DNA from 2 places in the Diaphorobacter sp. ED-3 genome. Region 2 is predicted to be linked to the other one. Evidence: riboswitches for the same ligand, from Rfam matches in the RefSeq annotation. Region 2 holds a riboswitch; the other holds the start of a gene.
What was found. A riboswitch is a leader RNA that binds a small molecule or an ion and turns the genes downstream of it on or off. The one in region 2 is predicted to bind S-adenosylhomocysteine.
Positions count from the first base shown of each region.

Region 1: another riboswitch for S-adenosylhomocysteine. It lies ahead of ahcY (adenosylhomocysteinase); the one in region 2 lies ahead of metH (methionine synthase).

Region 1 covers NZ_CP115182.1:792,795-799,459, forward strand. Annotated here, with positions in the region: gene PCQ86_RS03885 (HAD-IIB family hydrolase) at 1-205, opposite strand, end outside; gene PCQ86_RS03890 (peptide chain release factor 3) at 223-1,848, opposite strand; S-adenosyl-L-homocysteine riboswitch at 1,987-2,068, shown strand; gene ahcY (adenosylhomocysteinase) at 2,135-3,565, shown strand; gene PCQ86_RS03900 (TlyA family RNA methyltransferase) at 3,678-4,676, shown strand; gene metF (methylenetetrahydrofolate reductase [NAD(P)H]) at 4,673-5,512, shown strand; gene PCQ86_RS03910 (DUF4124 domain-containing protein) at 5,583-6,206, shown strand; gene PCQ86_RS03915 (septal ring lytic transglycosylase RlpA family protein) at 6,226-6,665, shown strand, end outside.
Region 2 covers NZ_CP115182.1:260,567-267,231, forward strand. Annotated here, with positions in the region: gene PCQ86_RS01245 (dioxygenase family protein) at 1-104, shown strand, start outside; gene PCQ86_RS01250 (tripartite tricarboxylate transporter substrate binding protein) at 131-1,123, shown strand; gene ccoG (cytochrome c oxidase accessory protein CcoG) at 1,209-2,621, opposite strand; gene petA (ubiquinol-cytochrome c reductase iron-sulfur subunit) at 2,666-3,280, opposite strand; gene PCQ86_RS01265 (sigma-54 interaction domain-containing protein) at 3,484-4,836, shown strand; S-adenosyl-L-homocysteine riboswitch at 5,003-5,124, shown strand; gene metH (methionine synthase) at 5,155-6,665, shown strand, end outside.

The DNA of each region.
Region 1 (6,665 bases), 530 kb from region 2:
GCCAGGCAGCGGCAAAAGGCTCGCTCCAGCCCACCGGCCGGCCCGTGATCGGAATGACGTGCAGCCCTGAGGCTTTCAGGTCGGCCAGCGCCTGCAGGGCATCGGCGGTGATGGCGCCATCGGTGGTCAGGGTGTCGTCGATGTCGGTGAGCACGCCGGTGATGCACGTGCGCGCCAACTCGTCCCATGAGGCAAGAGGGAGCATGGCGGATGGGGGTCGCGTCAACTGTTCTGCAACGCCAACCCCGCATGCTCCCGCAGCGGATGGAAGTGAATCTTCGGGAACCGCTCCTGCGCCAGCCGTACGTCATATGGGCTCGTGCACAGGTAGGCCAGCGTGTCCGCCGCATCGCGCGCCATGCGCATGGGGTAGGCGTTCTCGAACTCGCGCAGTTCGGCCGGCGTGTCGGCAGTGATCCAGCGGGCTCCCGTGTACTGGCAGGCTTCCAGACGGATGTCGCAGTCGTATTCGGTGTTCAGACGGTGTTGCACCACTTCGAACTGCAGCTGGCCCACGGCACCCAGCAGCATGTTGCCGCCGGCCTCGGGCTTGAAGACCTGGATGGCGCCTTCCTCGCCCAGCTGCATCAGGCCCTGCTGCAGTTGCTTGGTGCGCAGCGGGTTCTTCAGCACCACGGTCATGAACATCTCGGGTGCGAAGAACGGCAGGCCGGTGAACTGCAGGTTGGCGCCGTCGGTGATGGTGTCGCCCAGCTGCACGCCGCCGTGCGTGGTGAAGCCGATGATGTCGCCGGCGTAGGCCTCTTCCACCGCCTCGCGGCGCTGGCTCATGAAGGTGACCACGCTGGTGGGGCGCAGTTCCTTGGCGGTGCGCTGGACCTTGAGCTTCATGCCGGGCGTGTACTTGCCGCTGGCCACGCGCACGAAGGCGATGCGGTCGCGGTGGTTGGCGTCCATGTTGGCCTGCACCTTGAACACCACGCCCGAAAAGCCTTTGTCTTCGGGCAGGATGGTCTTCTCGACGGTCTGCTTGTTGACGACGAGCGAGCTCTTGCGCGGGCCGGGCGGGGGCGACATGTCCACCACCGCATCCAGCACTTCCATCACACCGAAGTTGTTCACGCCCGAGCCGAAGAACACCGGTGTGAGCTTGCCAGCCAGGAAGGCTTCATGGTCCCAGGGTGCCGAGGCACCTTGCGCCAGCTCCATGCTTTCCAGTGCGTCGTCAAAGGCCTGACCGAAGCGCGCGCGCAGCTTGTCGGCGTCGGAAAGAGGAATGACCTCGAAGTCCTGCGGGCGCTTTTCGCTGCCGGGCTGGAAGACCGTCATGCTTTGCGTGCGCAGGTTGATGATGCCGCCGAAGCTCTTGCCCTGGCCCACGGGCCAGGTGATGGGGCAGCAGGGCATGCCCAGCTCACGCTCCACCTCGTCGAGGATGTCCAGCGGGTCGCGCACCTCGCGGTCCATCTTGTTGACGAAGGTGATGATGGGCGTGTCGCGCTGGCGGCAGACCTCGATCAGGCGGCGCGTCTGCGCCTCCACGCCGTTGGCCGCGTCGATCACCATCAGGGCCGAATCGACGGCCGTGAGCACGCGGTAGGTGTCTTCCGAGAAGTCCTTGTGGCCCGGCGTGTCCAGCAGGTTGATGACATGGTCGCGGTAGCTCATCTGCATCACGCTCGACGCCACCGAGATGCCGCGCTGCTTCTCGATTTCCATCCAGTCGGACGTGGCGTGGCGGCTGGCCTTGCGGCCCTTCACGGCGCCGGCGATCTGGATGGCGCCGGAGAACAGCAGCAGCTTTTCCGTCAGCGTGGTCTTGCCGGCGTCGGGGTGGGAGATGATGGCAAAAGTCCGGCGGCGCCGGGTTTCTGGGGCGTACGACACAGTGATTCTGGGTGAGGGCCGCGCGGTGCGCTGCGGCCGGTGCGAGAAGAGGCGGGCGCACCCTGCGGGAGCGCCCTGGCATTGGGCGGGGATTCTACGGCGCGGCGCGTGGCGCGGGGGCACCGGTATAATCTTGCACTTTCCGAGGAGCGTTGCAGCGTCCCCAGCACGGCGGGGCGCGAGGCTCGGAAGTCATACCCAGCAACGACGCTCACCCACGCCTTGCGGTGCGGTGAGCCCCATCCCCCAGGCGCGGTTTTTTCAGATACCCATCAAGGAAACCACCATGAGCGCTGTTCTCAAGTCCCCAGCCGACTCCGCGATTGCCGATATCTCCCTGGCCGACTGGGGCCGCAAGGAGATCCGCATCGCCGAAACCGAGATGCCTGGCCTGATGGCCATCCGCGAGGAATTCGCGGCCAAGCAGCCCCTGAAGGGCGCGCGCATCACCGGCTCGCTGCACATGACCATCCAGACGGCCGTGCTGATCGAGACGCTCAAGGCCCTGGGCGCCGACGTGCGCTGGGCCTCGTGCAACATCTTCTCCACCCAGGACCACGCCGCCGCCGCGATTGCCGCCACCGGCACGCCGGTGTTCGCCATCAAGGGCGAGACCCTGGTGGACTACTGGGACTACACCCACCGCATCTTCGACTTCGGTCCCAAGGGCAGCGAGGGCGAAGGCCCGAACATGATCCTGGACGACGGCGGCGACGCCACGCTGCTGATGCACCTGGGCAAGCGCGCTGAAAAGGACGCCTCCGTGCTGGCCAACCCCGGCAGCGAGGAAGAGCGCATCCTGTTCGCCGCCATCAAGGCCAAGCTGGCCGAGGACAGCACCTGGTACAGCCGCAAGAGCGCCCAGATCATCGGCGTGACCGAAGAGACCACCACCGGCGTGCACCGCCTGAAGGAAATGTCGGCCAAGGGCACGCTGCTGTTCCGTGCGATCAACGTGAACGATTCGGTGACCAAGTCCAAATTCGACAACCTGTACGGCTGCCGCGAGTCGCTGGTGGACGGCATCAAGCGCGCCACCGACGTGATGATCGCCGGCAAGGTGGCCGTGGTGGCGGGCTATGGCGACGTGGGCAAGGGCTCGGCCCAGGCGCTGCGCGCCCTGAGCGCCCAGGTGTGGGTGACCGAGATCGACCCCATCAATGCCCTGCAGGCTGCCATGGAAGGCTTCAAGGTCGTGACCATGGAGTGGGCCGCCGACAAGGCCGACATCTTCGTCACCACCACGGGCAACCGTGACGTCATCACCTTCGAGCACATGAAGGCCATGAAGGACCAGGCCATCGTCTGCAACATCGGCCACTTCGACAACGAGATCCAGGTCGCCAAGCTCGAAGAGCACTGCCAGTGGGAAGAAATAAAGCCCCAGGTCGACCATGTGATCTTCCCGGACGGCAAGCGCATCATCCTGCTGGCCAAGGGCCGCCTGGTGAACCTGGGCTGCGGCACGGGCCACCCCAGCTTCGTGATGTCCAACTCGTTCGCCAACCAGACGATCGCGCAGATCGAGCTGTTCACCCACCCCGAGGGCTACGACGTGGGCAAGGTCTACGTGCTGCCCAAGCACCTCGACGAGAAGGTGGCGCGCCTGCACCTGAAGAAGGTGGGCGCCATGCTGACCGAGCTGAGCGACGAGCAGGCCGCCTACATCGGCGTGCCGAAGCAGGGCCCCTACAAGCCCGACACCTACCGCTATTGATTGTTAAAAAGCATAGCTGCTTGCGCTTGCCAGTAGTCGTTTTCAGCATGAAAAATTGCTGAAATTGGCTCGCTGCAAGCGCTGCCAGCTATCGATATGAGAGGATAGCGCGATGCGCGCGGACGTATTTCTGGTGGAAGGCGGCTACGCGGCCACCCGGTCGCAGGCCCAGCGGTTGATTGCCGCCGGCGTGCAGTGGCGCCTGGCGCCCACGCTGCCGTGGCAGAAGGTGGCCAAGAACGGCGACGACATTCCTGCGGGGGTTGAGGTGCAGCTGCTGGACGCTGCGGAGGCCAAGTACCTCTCGCGCGGCGGCCTCAAGCTTGAAGGCGCGCTGGCGGCCACGGGCATGCAAGTGGCTGGCCTGCGCTGCCTGGACGTGGGGCAGAGCACCGGCGGTTTCACCGACTGCCTGCTGGCACATGGCGCCGCCCAGGTGATTGGCGTGGACGTGGGCCACGGCCAGTTGCACGAGCGGCTGCGCGCCGACCCGCGGGTGGTCTGCGTGGAAGGCGTGAATGCCCGGGCCCTCACGCCCGAGGCGTTGCAGAACGCCTGCGACGTGGCGCTGTCCGAAGTCATCGAGGACGCGGAAGACAACGACACCCAGCCCCAGGCCCCCTACGCCTGGATGCGCAACGGCGGCATGGTGGACGATGAGTACGACGACAGCGACGACGCCAAGGAGCATGAGATCGAGAGCTTCAAGGCCGAGCGCGCCGCCAAGGCCAAGGCACGCGCCGAGGGCTCATTGCCCGTGCAGCGCCGCCGCCGTCCCGGGTGCGAGGACGTGGACATCACGCCAGCGTTCGATCTCGTCACCGGCGACCTGTCCTTCATCTCGCTCACGCTGGTGCTGCCTGCGCTGGTGCCGCTATTGAAAGAGCAGGGCCAGCTGCTGATGCTGGTCAAGCCGCAGTTTGAGTTGCAGCCCGGCCAAGTGGGCAAGGGCGGCATCGTGCGCGATGCGCAGCTGTATCCGCAGGTGGAGCAGCGCATCCGAGACTGCTGCACGGAGCTGGGGCTGCACGTGGTGGCCTGGATCGATAGCCCCATCGAGGGGGGCGACGGCAACCGCGAGTTCTTCATCCATGCAAGGAGGAAGGCATGAGCCTTTCCACGGCCTTTCCGGTCAGCTTTGAATTCTTCCCGCCCAAGACGCCCGAGGGCGCCGACAAACTGCGCGCCGTGCGCCAGCAGCTGTATGCGCGCCGGCCCGAGTTCTGCTCCGTCACCTACGGCGCGGGGGGCTCCACGCAGGCGGGCACCTTCGGCACGGTGCGCGAGATCCTCGCCGAGGGCGTGAGCGCGGCCTCGCACTTCTCGTGCATCGGCGCCACCAAGGACGGCGTGCGCGCGCAGCTCGCCGAGCTGAAAGCCATGGGCGTGAAGCGCCTGGTTGCGCTGCGCGGCGACCTGCCCAGTGGCTACGGCATCGGGGGCGAGTTCCATTACGCGAGCGATCTGGTGGCGTTCATCCGCGCCGAGACGGGGCGCGACTTCCACATCGAGGTGGCGGCCTACCCCGAGGTCCATCCCCAGGCCCGTTCGTCTGATGCCGACCTGCAGGCCTTTGCCACCAAGGTGCGCGCGGGCGCCGACTCGGCCATCACACAGTACTTCTTCAATGCCGACGCCTACCTGCGCTTCGTGCAGGACGTGCGCCGCCTGGGGCTGGACGTGCCCGTGGTGCCGGGCATCATGCCGATCATGGGCGCGTCGCAGCTGCTGCGCTTTTCGGACGCCTGCGGCGCCGAGATCCCGCGCTGGATCCGCCTGCGCCTGCAGGGCTATGGTGACGATGTGGCGAGCATTCGCGCCTTCGGCCTGGATGTCGTCACGCACCTGTGCGAGCAACTGCGCCGCGAGGGCGTGCCGGGCCTGCACTTCTACACCATGAACCAGAGCGCGGCCACGTTGGAAATCTGCGACCGCCTGGGGCTCTGAAGCAGCGGGGATGGGTAATATCGGCAGCTTTTTCCCGTCCTCTTCCTCCTATCCCCTGCGCGTTTGCGGTATGAGTCCCGTCATTGCCTTCCTGCTGTTCACCACGCTGTCGCTTGCGATGGCATCGCCCGCGTCGGCGCAGACGCGCTATTCCTGCCGCGACGAGCAGGGCGCCGTCTACACCCTGGCGCGCCCGTGCCCCAAGGGCATGGTGACCACCGCCGTCTCGGCGGGACCGGTGGAGCCACGCGTCGAGCCCCGCAGCTACGCGCCCACCCCGTCCCGGCGCAGCAGTGCGATGCGCGAGGTGCCGGAATACGAGAGCTACATGAGCGGGCGCTGCCGCACGCTGCAAAACAGCATCCGCGGGGCATCGGCCAACGGCTCCAGCTACGACGTCATCGCAGGCATGCAGCGCGAATACCGGCGCGACTGCAGCGACGAGGAGAGCGATGCCGCCTCGCGCTACTACCGCGAGCGCCGCGAGGCACGCAGCCAGCGCCGCACAGAGCGCGAGCGCGAGGAACAAGCCCAACTGGCGCAGGAGGAGCAGGAAAGCCGCAAGGCGCTGCAATGCGCGGAGTCCAAACGCATCCTGGCCGCCAAGAGAGCGCGCACCGACCTGACACCGGGTGAACGCAATGATCTGCGCCGTTTTGAGACCAACGTCATCACCCGCTGCGGCGACTTCTGACCCTTTGCAACCCGGCCGTATGGGACGGTGGTTGGCCGGCGTGCTGTTGGCGGCCGTGCTGGCGGGTTGCGCAGCGCCACCCGCCGATGCGCCCCCTGTGGTAGCACCTGGCCCGACGCAGGCGCTGCCGGGACCGGCGGGCGCGCAGGCGGACAGCCCACCCGACTCCGGCGTATCGGCCCCGCCGCGGGCTCGCAAGGAGGGCAGGGTGCGCTCGGCACCGTCCTCTCCGCGTGAAGCCGATACCGCGATCGAGCGCGGCCGCGAAGACGAGGAAGAAAGCGGCGTGCTGCTCGGGCGCGGGCTGGCCTCCTGGTACGGCGGCAGCCTGCATGGCCGGCGCACGGCCAGCGGCGAGCGTTTTGACCGTGGGGAACTCACCGCCGCACACCGCACGTTGCCTTTCGGGGCGCGGGTATGCGTGCGCAGCCTGGTCAACGGCAAGGTGGTGGTGGTGCG
Region 2 (6,665 bases):
GCGCGCCGTTCACCCGCGTGCGCTTTGACTTCGTGCTGCAAAAGGCCCTGTCGGCCGACGAGCAGCGCCCCGAGGCACGCATGGACCGCGTGGCCGCCGCCTGACATCCTGGACCTGAGGTAGACACACCATGACTTTCTCCCGCCGCATTGCCCTGCTGGGCGCCTGCACCCTGGCCGCCGCCGGCCTGCTGCCCGCTGCCGCCATGGCGCAGCCCGACGCCCAATGGCCTTCCAAGCCCATCAAGTGGGTCGTGCCCTTCCCTCCGGGCGGCGCCATGGACGTGATTGCCCGCACGCTGGGCGAGAAGGCCGGCCGCACGCTGGGCCAGCCCTTCGTGATCGAGAACCGCCCCGGCGCGGGCGGCAACATCGGCGCCGACGCCGTGGCCAAGTCGCCGGCGGATGGCTACACCATCATGATCACGTCCATCGGCATGGCCACCAACAAGGCGCTGTACCCGCGCCTGAGCTACGACCCGGTGAAGGACTTCGCGCCCATCAGCCTGCTGGCCATCGTGCCCAATGTGCTGGTGGTGAACACCGCCAAGACGACCGACAAGTCCGTGGCCGACGTGATCGCCCATGCCAAGCGCGACCCCGGCAAGCTCACCTATGCCTCGGCCGGCAACGGCACCTCCATTCACCTGGCGGGCGAGGTGTTCGCCTCCATGGCCGGGCTGAACCTGCTGCACGTGCCCTACAAGGGCAGCGGCCCGGCCGTGACCGACATGCTGGGCGGCCAGGTGGACCTGATGTTCGACAGCATCACCTCGGCGCGCCCGCACATCCAGGCTGGCAAGCTGCGCGCGCTGGGCGTGACCAGCGCCAAGCGATCGGCCACGCTGCCCGACGTGCCCACCATCGCCGAGGCCGGCGTGCCGGGCTACGAGGTCTCGCCCTGGTTCGCCGTGTTCGCGCCCGCGGGCACGCCGGCGGCCATCGTGAACAAGATCAACGCCGCGCTGATCGACGCCATGAAGCAGCCCGATACCGTGGCCAAGTTCGAGACCATCGGCGCCGAGCCCATCGGTACCACGCCGCAGCAGCTGGCCACGCACCTGGACAAGGAGCTGGCCCGCTGGGGCGCGCTGATCAAGGAGCGCAACATCCGCATGGATTGATAGCGGGTTGCTATGAAATAAGGAGCTTCCAGCGATTGATAGAAGGGCGCTGAAAGCTCTTTTGGCTTGTAATCTGCGGCGGCGCCTACCGCGGCACCAGGAACACGGTCTTTTCCGACACCTGCGCCCGGTCGCCCAGCGCCTGTACGTCCAGGTGCACGGTGTGCGAACCGGCGGGCGCGGCGCCATAGGGCACCTGCAGCCGCACCGCCACCCAGCGCGACTCGGCGGGGCCGATCTCCACTTCGGGCTCCGAGGCCACCTGCAGCCCCTGCAGGCCGCTGGCCGTGATGCGGTAGCGCTGGGGCTGCTCGGTGGCATTCATGACCTGCACGCGGTAGATGTTCTCCAGTTGCCCACCCGCCACCACGCGCGAGAGCGCGGCGCGGTCGCGCACCACATCCACCTTCAGCGGCGTGCGCGTGACCAGGCTGGCCAGCATGGCCGTGCACAGCGCCAGCAGCACGGCGCTGTAGAACAGCACGCGCGGGCGCAGCACGCGGCGCAGCATCTGTGCGCTGCTCCAGCGGTTTTGCATGCCGTTTTGCGTGGCGTAGCGGATCAACCCGCGCGGGTACTGCACCTTGTCCATCACGGTGTTGCAGGCGTCCACGCACATGCCGCAGCCAATGCACTCGTACTGCAGGCCCTTGCGGATGTCGATGCCCGTGGGGCACACCTGCACGCACAGCGAGCAGTCGATGCAGTCGCCCAGGCCGGCGGCCTTGGCGTCCACCTTCTTGCTGCGCGCGGCGCGCGGCTCGCCGCGCTGGGTGTCGTAAGTGACGATCAGCGTGTCCTTGTCGAACATCGCGCTCTGAAAGCGTGCATACGGGCACATGTACTTGCACACCTGCTCGCGCATGTAGCCCGCAAAGCCATAGGTGGCGAAGCTGTAGAAACCCACCCAGAAGATCTGCCAGGTGCCGTGCAGCGCCAGCAGCTCGCCGCCCAGTTGGCGGATGGGCACGAAGTAGCCCACGAACGTGAAGCCGGTCCATAGCGCCACCGACACCCAGGCGAGCTGCTTGAGCGTCTTGCGCCACAGCTTCTCGAAGGTCCACGGGCCCTTGTCCAGGCGCATGCGCGCGCTGCGGTCGCCTTCGGTCAGGCGCTCCAGCCACAGGAACAGCTCGGTGTACACCGTCTGCGGGCAGGCAAAGCCGCACCACAGCCGCCCCGCCACCGCCGTGAACAGGAACAGCGACAGCGCCGACATGATGAGCAGGCCGGTGAGGTAGATGAAGTCCTGCGGGTACAGCACCAGGCCGAACAGGTAAAAGCGCCGCGCGCCCAGGTCGAACAGCACCATCTGCCGCTCGCCCCACTGCAACCAGGGCAGGCCGTAGAACACCCCCTGGGTGAGCAGCACCAGCGCCCAGCGCCAGCGCGTGAACACGCCGCCGATGGCGCGCGGGTAGATCTTCTTCTTGGCTTCGTACAGGTCGACGTAGACGTCGCGTTCGGCAGCGGGGGGCTGGGTCTGTGGGGCGGGCATGGAAGGGGGCGTGGTTGTGATGGTCTTGGGCGAAGGGCGGTCGATCAGGCGCTGGCGCTGTCCTCGCCGATCAGCAGCCGCGTGGCGCTCAGGAAGCGGTGCGGCGGCACCTCCAGGTTCGTCGGTGCGGGCTTGTTGCGGTACACGCGACCCGCGTTGTCGAACGTGGAGCCATGGCAGGGGCAGAAGAAGCCCCCGGGCCAGCCCGCGCCCAGGCCGGACTGCGGCGCGCCCGGGGCCACGGCCGTGGGCGAGCAGCCCAGGTGCGTGCAGATGCCGATGGCCACGAAGACCTCCGGCTGGATGGAGCGGTGGGTATTGCGCGCGTAGTCGGGCTGCTGGTCCTTGGCCGATGCGGGGTCGGCCAACTGTGCCTCCAGCCCCTGCAGCGACTGCAGCATCTCCGGCGTGCGCCGCACGATCCAGACGGGTTTGCCGCGCCACTCCACCGTGAGCATGCCGCCCGGCGGCAAGCCGGCGATGTCCACCTCCACGGCCGCGCCCAGGGAGCGTGCGCGTTCGCTGGGCGCCAGGCTGCTGACCAGGGGCACGGCCGCGCCGACGGCGGCCAGACCCCCGGCGGCGGCCGTGGCGTGGATCAGGGTGCGGCGTTCTGCGTCGGGCGCAGCGCAGGTGCACGAGGCGGGCAGGGCAGTCATGGCGATTCCTTCACGATGGGCGCGGCCAAAGGACCGCGCGCTTGCTTGTCCTGACTCAAGAGCCGTGCCAGCCTGGCTGCGCGGCACTGCGTGCGAAATCCCTATGTGGAACAAAGGCTTACATCCACCCAAGGAGTCAGCGCTGCCATGGTGGACGGCAGAAACACTGCCAATGCATGCCATTTGTGACACCATATGTCACCATGGCCGACACTCCTGATCTTTCCCCCACCCCGGCGCAGGTGGCGCAGACCGCGCTGCTCGCCTCCTGGCTGGAGGGGCTGCCCGAGCCGCACATCCTGTTCGACCGCGGCTACCGCATCGTGGCCGCCAACGGCGCCTACCGTCGCCAGTTCGGCCAGGGCGCGCCGGTGGTGGGGCGCACCTGCCATGCGGTCTCGCACCATTCGCCCGTGCCGTGCGACCAGGCGGGCGAGACCTGCCCGCTGGCGCGCTCGCTCTTCAGCGGCCAGCGCGAGCGCGTGCTGCACCTGCACCACACCCCGGCGGGCGAGGAATACGTGCAGATCGAACTGGTGCCGCTGCGCGACGAGGCGGGCCAGCCCCAGTACTTTCTGGAGAAGATGGAGCCGCTGCGCATTGCCCAGGGGCAGCCGGGCGCGCTGGGCATGATCGGGCGCGCGCCCGCGTTCCAGGCCGTGCTGGAGCTGATCGCGCGCGTGGGCCCGTCGCAGGCCAGCGTGCTGCTGCTGGGCGAGTCGGGCACGGGCAAGGAGCTGGCCGCGCGCGCCGTGCACGAGGCCAGCCCCCGCGCGGGGCGGCCGCTGGTGGTGGTGGACTGCGCCAGCCTGCCCGAGACGCTGTTCGAGAGCGAACTGTTCGGCCACGAGCGTGGCGCCTTCACCGGCGCCCATGCCGCACGCGCCGGCCTGGTGGAGGCGGCGCACGGCGGCACGCTGTTCCTGGACGAGGTGGGCGACATCCCGCTCACCATGCAGGTCAAGCTGCTGCGTTTGCTGGAAAGCGGCACCTACCGCCGCGTGGGCCACACCGAGCTGCGCCGCGCGGACATCCGACTGGTGGCGGCCACCCACCGCGACCTGCGCGCCATGGTGCGCGAGGGGCGGTTTCGCCAGGACCTGTACTACCGCCTGAGCACCTTTCCCATCCAGCTGCCCGCGCTGCGCGAACGCCCGCAGGACATTCCGCTGCTGGCGGAATCGCTCCTGCAGCGCGTGGCCGGGGGGCGGGGCCTGGTGCTTGCGCCCGCGGCGCTGCGCCGGCTGGCGCAGCACCCCTTCCCCGGCAACGTACGCGAGCTGCGCAACGTGCTGGAACGTGCCGCGCTGCTGACCGACGGCGCGGTGGTGACCGCCCATACGATCGAGCGCGCGCTCTCGTTCGATGCGCCCGCGGCGGCGCCGGCCCGCGCTGCGCAGCAGCCCGACCATGCCACCCTGCGTGACATCGAATCCGAGGCCCTGCGCGCGGCGCTGGCGGGTGGGGCCGCGTCGCGTCGCGAATTGGCACGCGCCCTGGGGGTCAGCACGCGCACGCTGTACCGCAAGCTGCGACTGTTACGGGAGCAGGGCTGATGCTCCTTGTTTGATAGCTTTTAGCGCTTGCTGTGGCTGGCTTGCGGTCTGTTTTTGCTTGAAACAGCCACCGCCCCGTGTAGGGGCCACGTTCTGGGCGCACAGTGCACGCGGGGGTATATCCATATGCCTGCCCCCCAAAGGTGGGCCGCGTAGAATTCGACGCTTTCCCGAGGAGCGCTGCAGCGCCCGCCGGCCGGGGCCGCACAGGCGGCTCGCGCGTGGCGGCGTCAGGCTCGGGCCCACCGCGGCATGCAGCCGTGCGTGTACCAACGGCGCTCACCTGATGTGTCTGTTCTTGTTATCCAGGTGAGCCCCATGCCGTCGTCCGCCCCCGCATCTTCCGTCCCTTCGCACGCCGTGCCGCCCATGCGCCTGTCGGGGCTGGAGCCCGTGTTCATCGGCGAGGGGAGCTTGTTCGTCAACGTGGGCGAGCGCACCAACGTCACCGGCTCCAAGGCGTTCGCGCGCATGATCCTGAACGACCAGTACGAGCAGGCACTGTCGGTGGCGCGTCAGCAGGTGGAAAACGGCGCGCAGATCATCGACGTGAACATGGACGAGGCCATGCTGGACAGCAAGGCCGCGATGGTGCGCTTCCTGAACCTCATTGCCTCCGAGCCCGACATCGCCCGGGTGCCGGTGATGGTGGACAGCTCCAAGTGGGAGGTCATCGAGGCCGGCCTGCGCTGCCTGCAGGGCAAGGGCATCGTCAACTCCATCAGCATGAAGGAGGGCGTGGAAGAGTTCAAGCGCCAGGCCAAGCTGATCCGCCGCTACGGCGCGGCTGCCGTGGTCATGGCCTTCGACGAGAAGGGCCAGGCCGACACCTTCGCACGCAAGACCGAGATCTGCGAGCGCGCCTACCGCATCCTGGTGGACGAGGTGGGCATGGCGCCCGAGGACATCATCTTCGACCCCAACATCTTCGCCATCGCCACGGGCATCGAAGAGCACGCCAACTACGCCGTGGACTTCATCGAGGCCGTGCGCTGGATCAAGCAGCATCTGCCGGGCGCCAAGGTGTCGGGCGGCGTGTCCAACGTGTCGTTCAGCTTCCGCGGCAACGAGCCGGTGCGCGAGGCGATCCACACCGTGTTCCTGTACCACGCCATCAAGGCCGGCATGGACATGGGCATCGTCAACGCGGGCATGGTCGGCGTCTACGACGACCTCGACCCCGAGCTGCGCGAGCGTGTGGAAGACGTGGTGTTGAACCGCCGCCCCGACGCGGCCGAACGCCTGCTGGAGATCGCCGAGGCCGCCAAGGGTGCCGCCAAGGACGACAGCAAGAAGCTGGAGTGGCGCGGCACGCCCGAGCACCCGAAAACCGTGGGTGAGCGCCTGTCGCATGCGCTGGTACACGGCATCACCGACTTCATCGTCGAAGACACCGAGGAGGCCTACCAGCAGATCGTGGTGCAAGGCGGCGGCCGCCCGCTGCATGTGATCGAAGGTCCGCTGATGGACGGCATGAACATCGTGGGCGACCTGTTCGGCGCGGGCAAGATGTTCCTGCCGCAGGTGGTCAAGAGCGCCCGCGTGATGAAGCAGGCCGTGGCCCACCTGATCCCTTACATCGAGGAAGAAAAGCGCCAGCAGGAAGCCGCCGGCCTGGACGTGTCCAGCAAGGGCAAGATCGTCATCGCCACCGTGAAGGGCGACGTGCATGACATCGGCAAGAACATCGTGACCGTCGTCCTGCAGTGCAACAACTTCGAGGTCATCAACATGGGCGTGATGGTGCCCTGCCATGAAATCCTGGCGCGCGCCAAGGCCGAAGGCGCGGACATCATCGGCCTGTCGGGCCTGATCACGCCCAGCCTGGA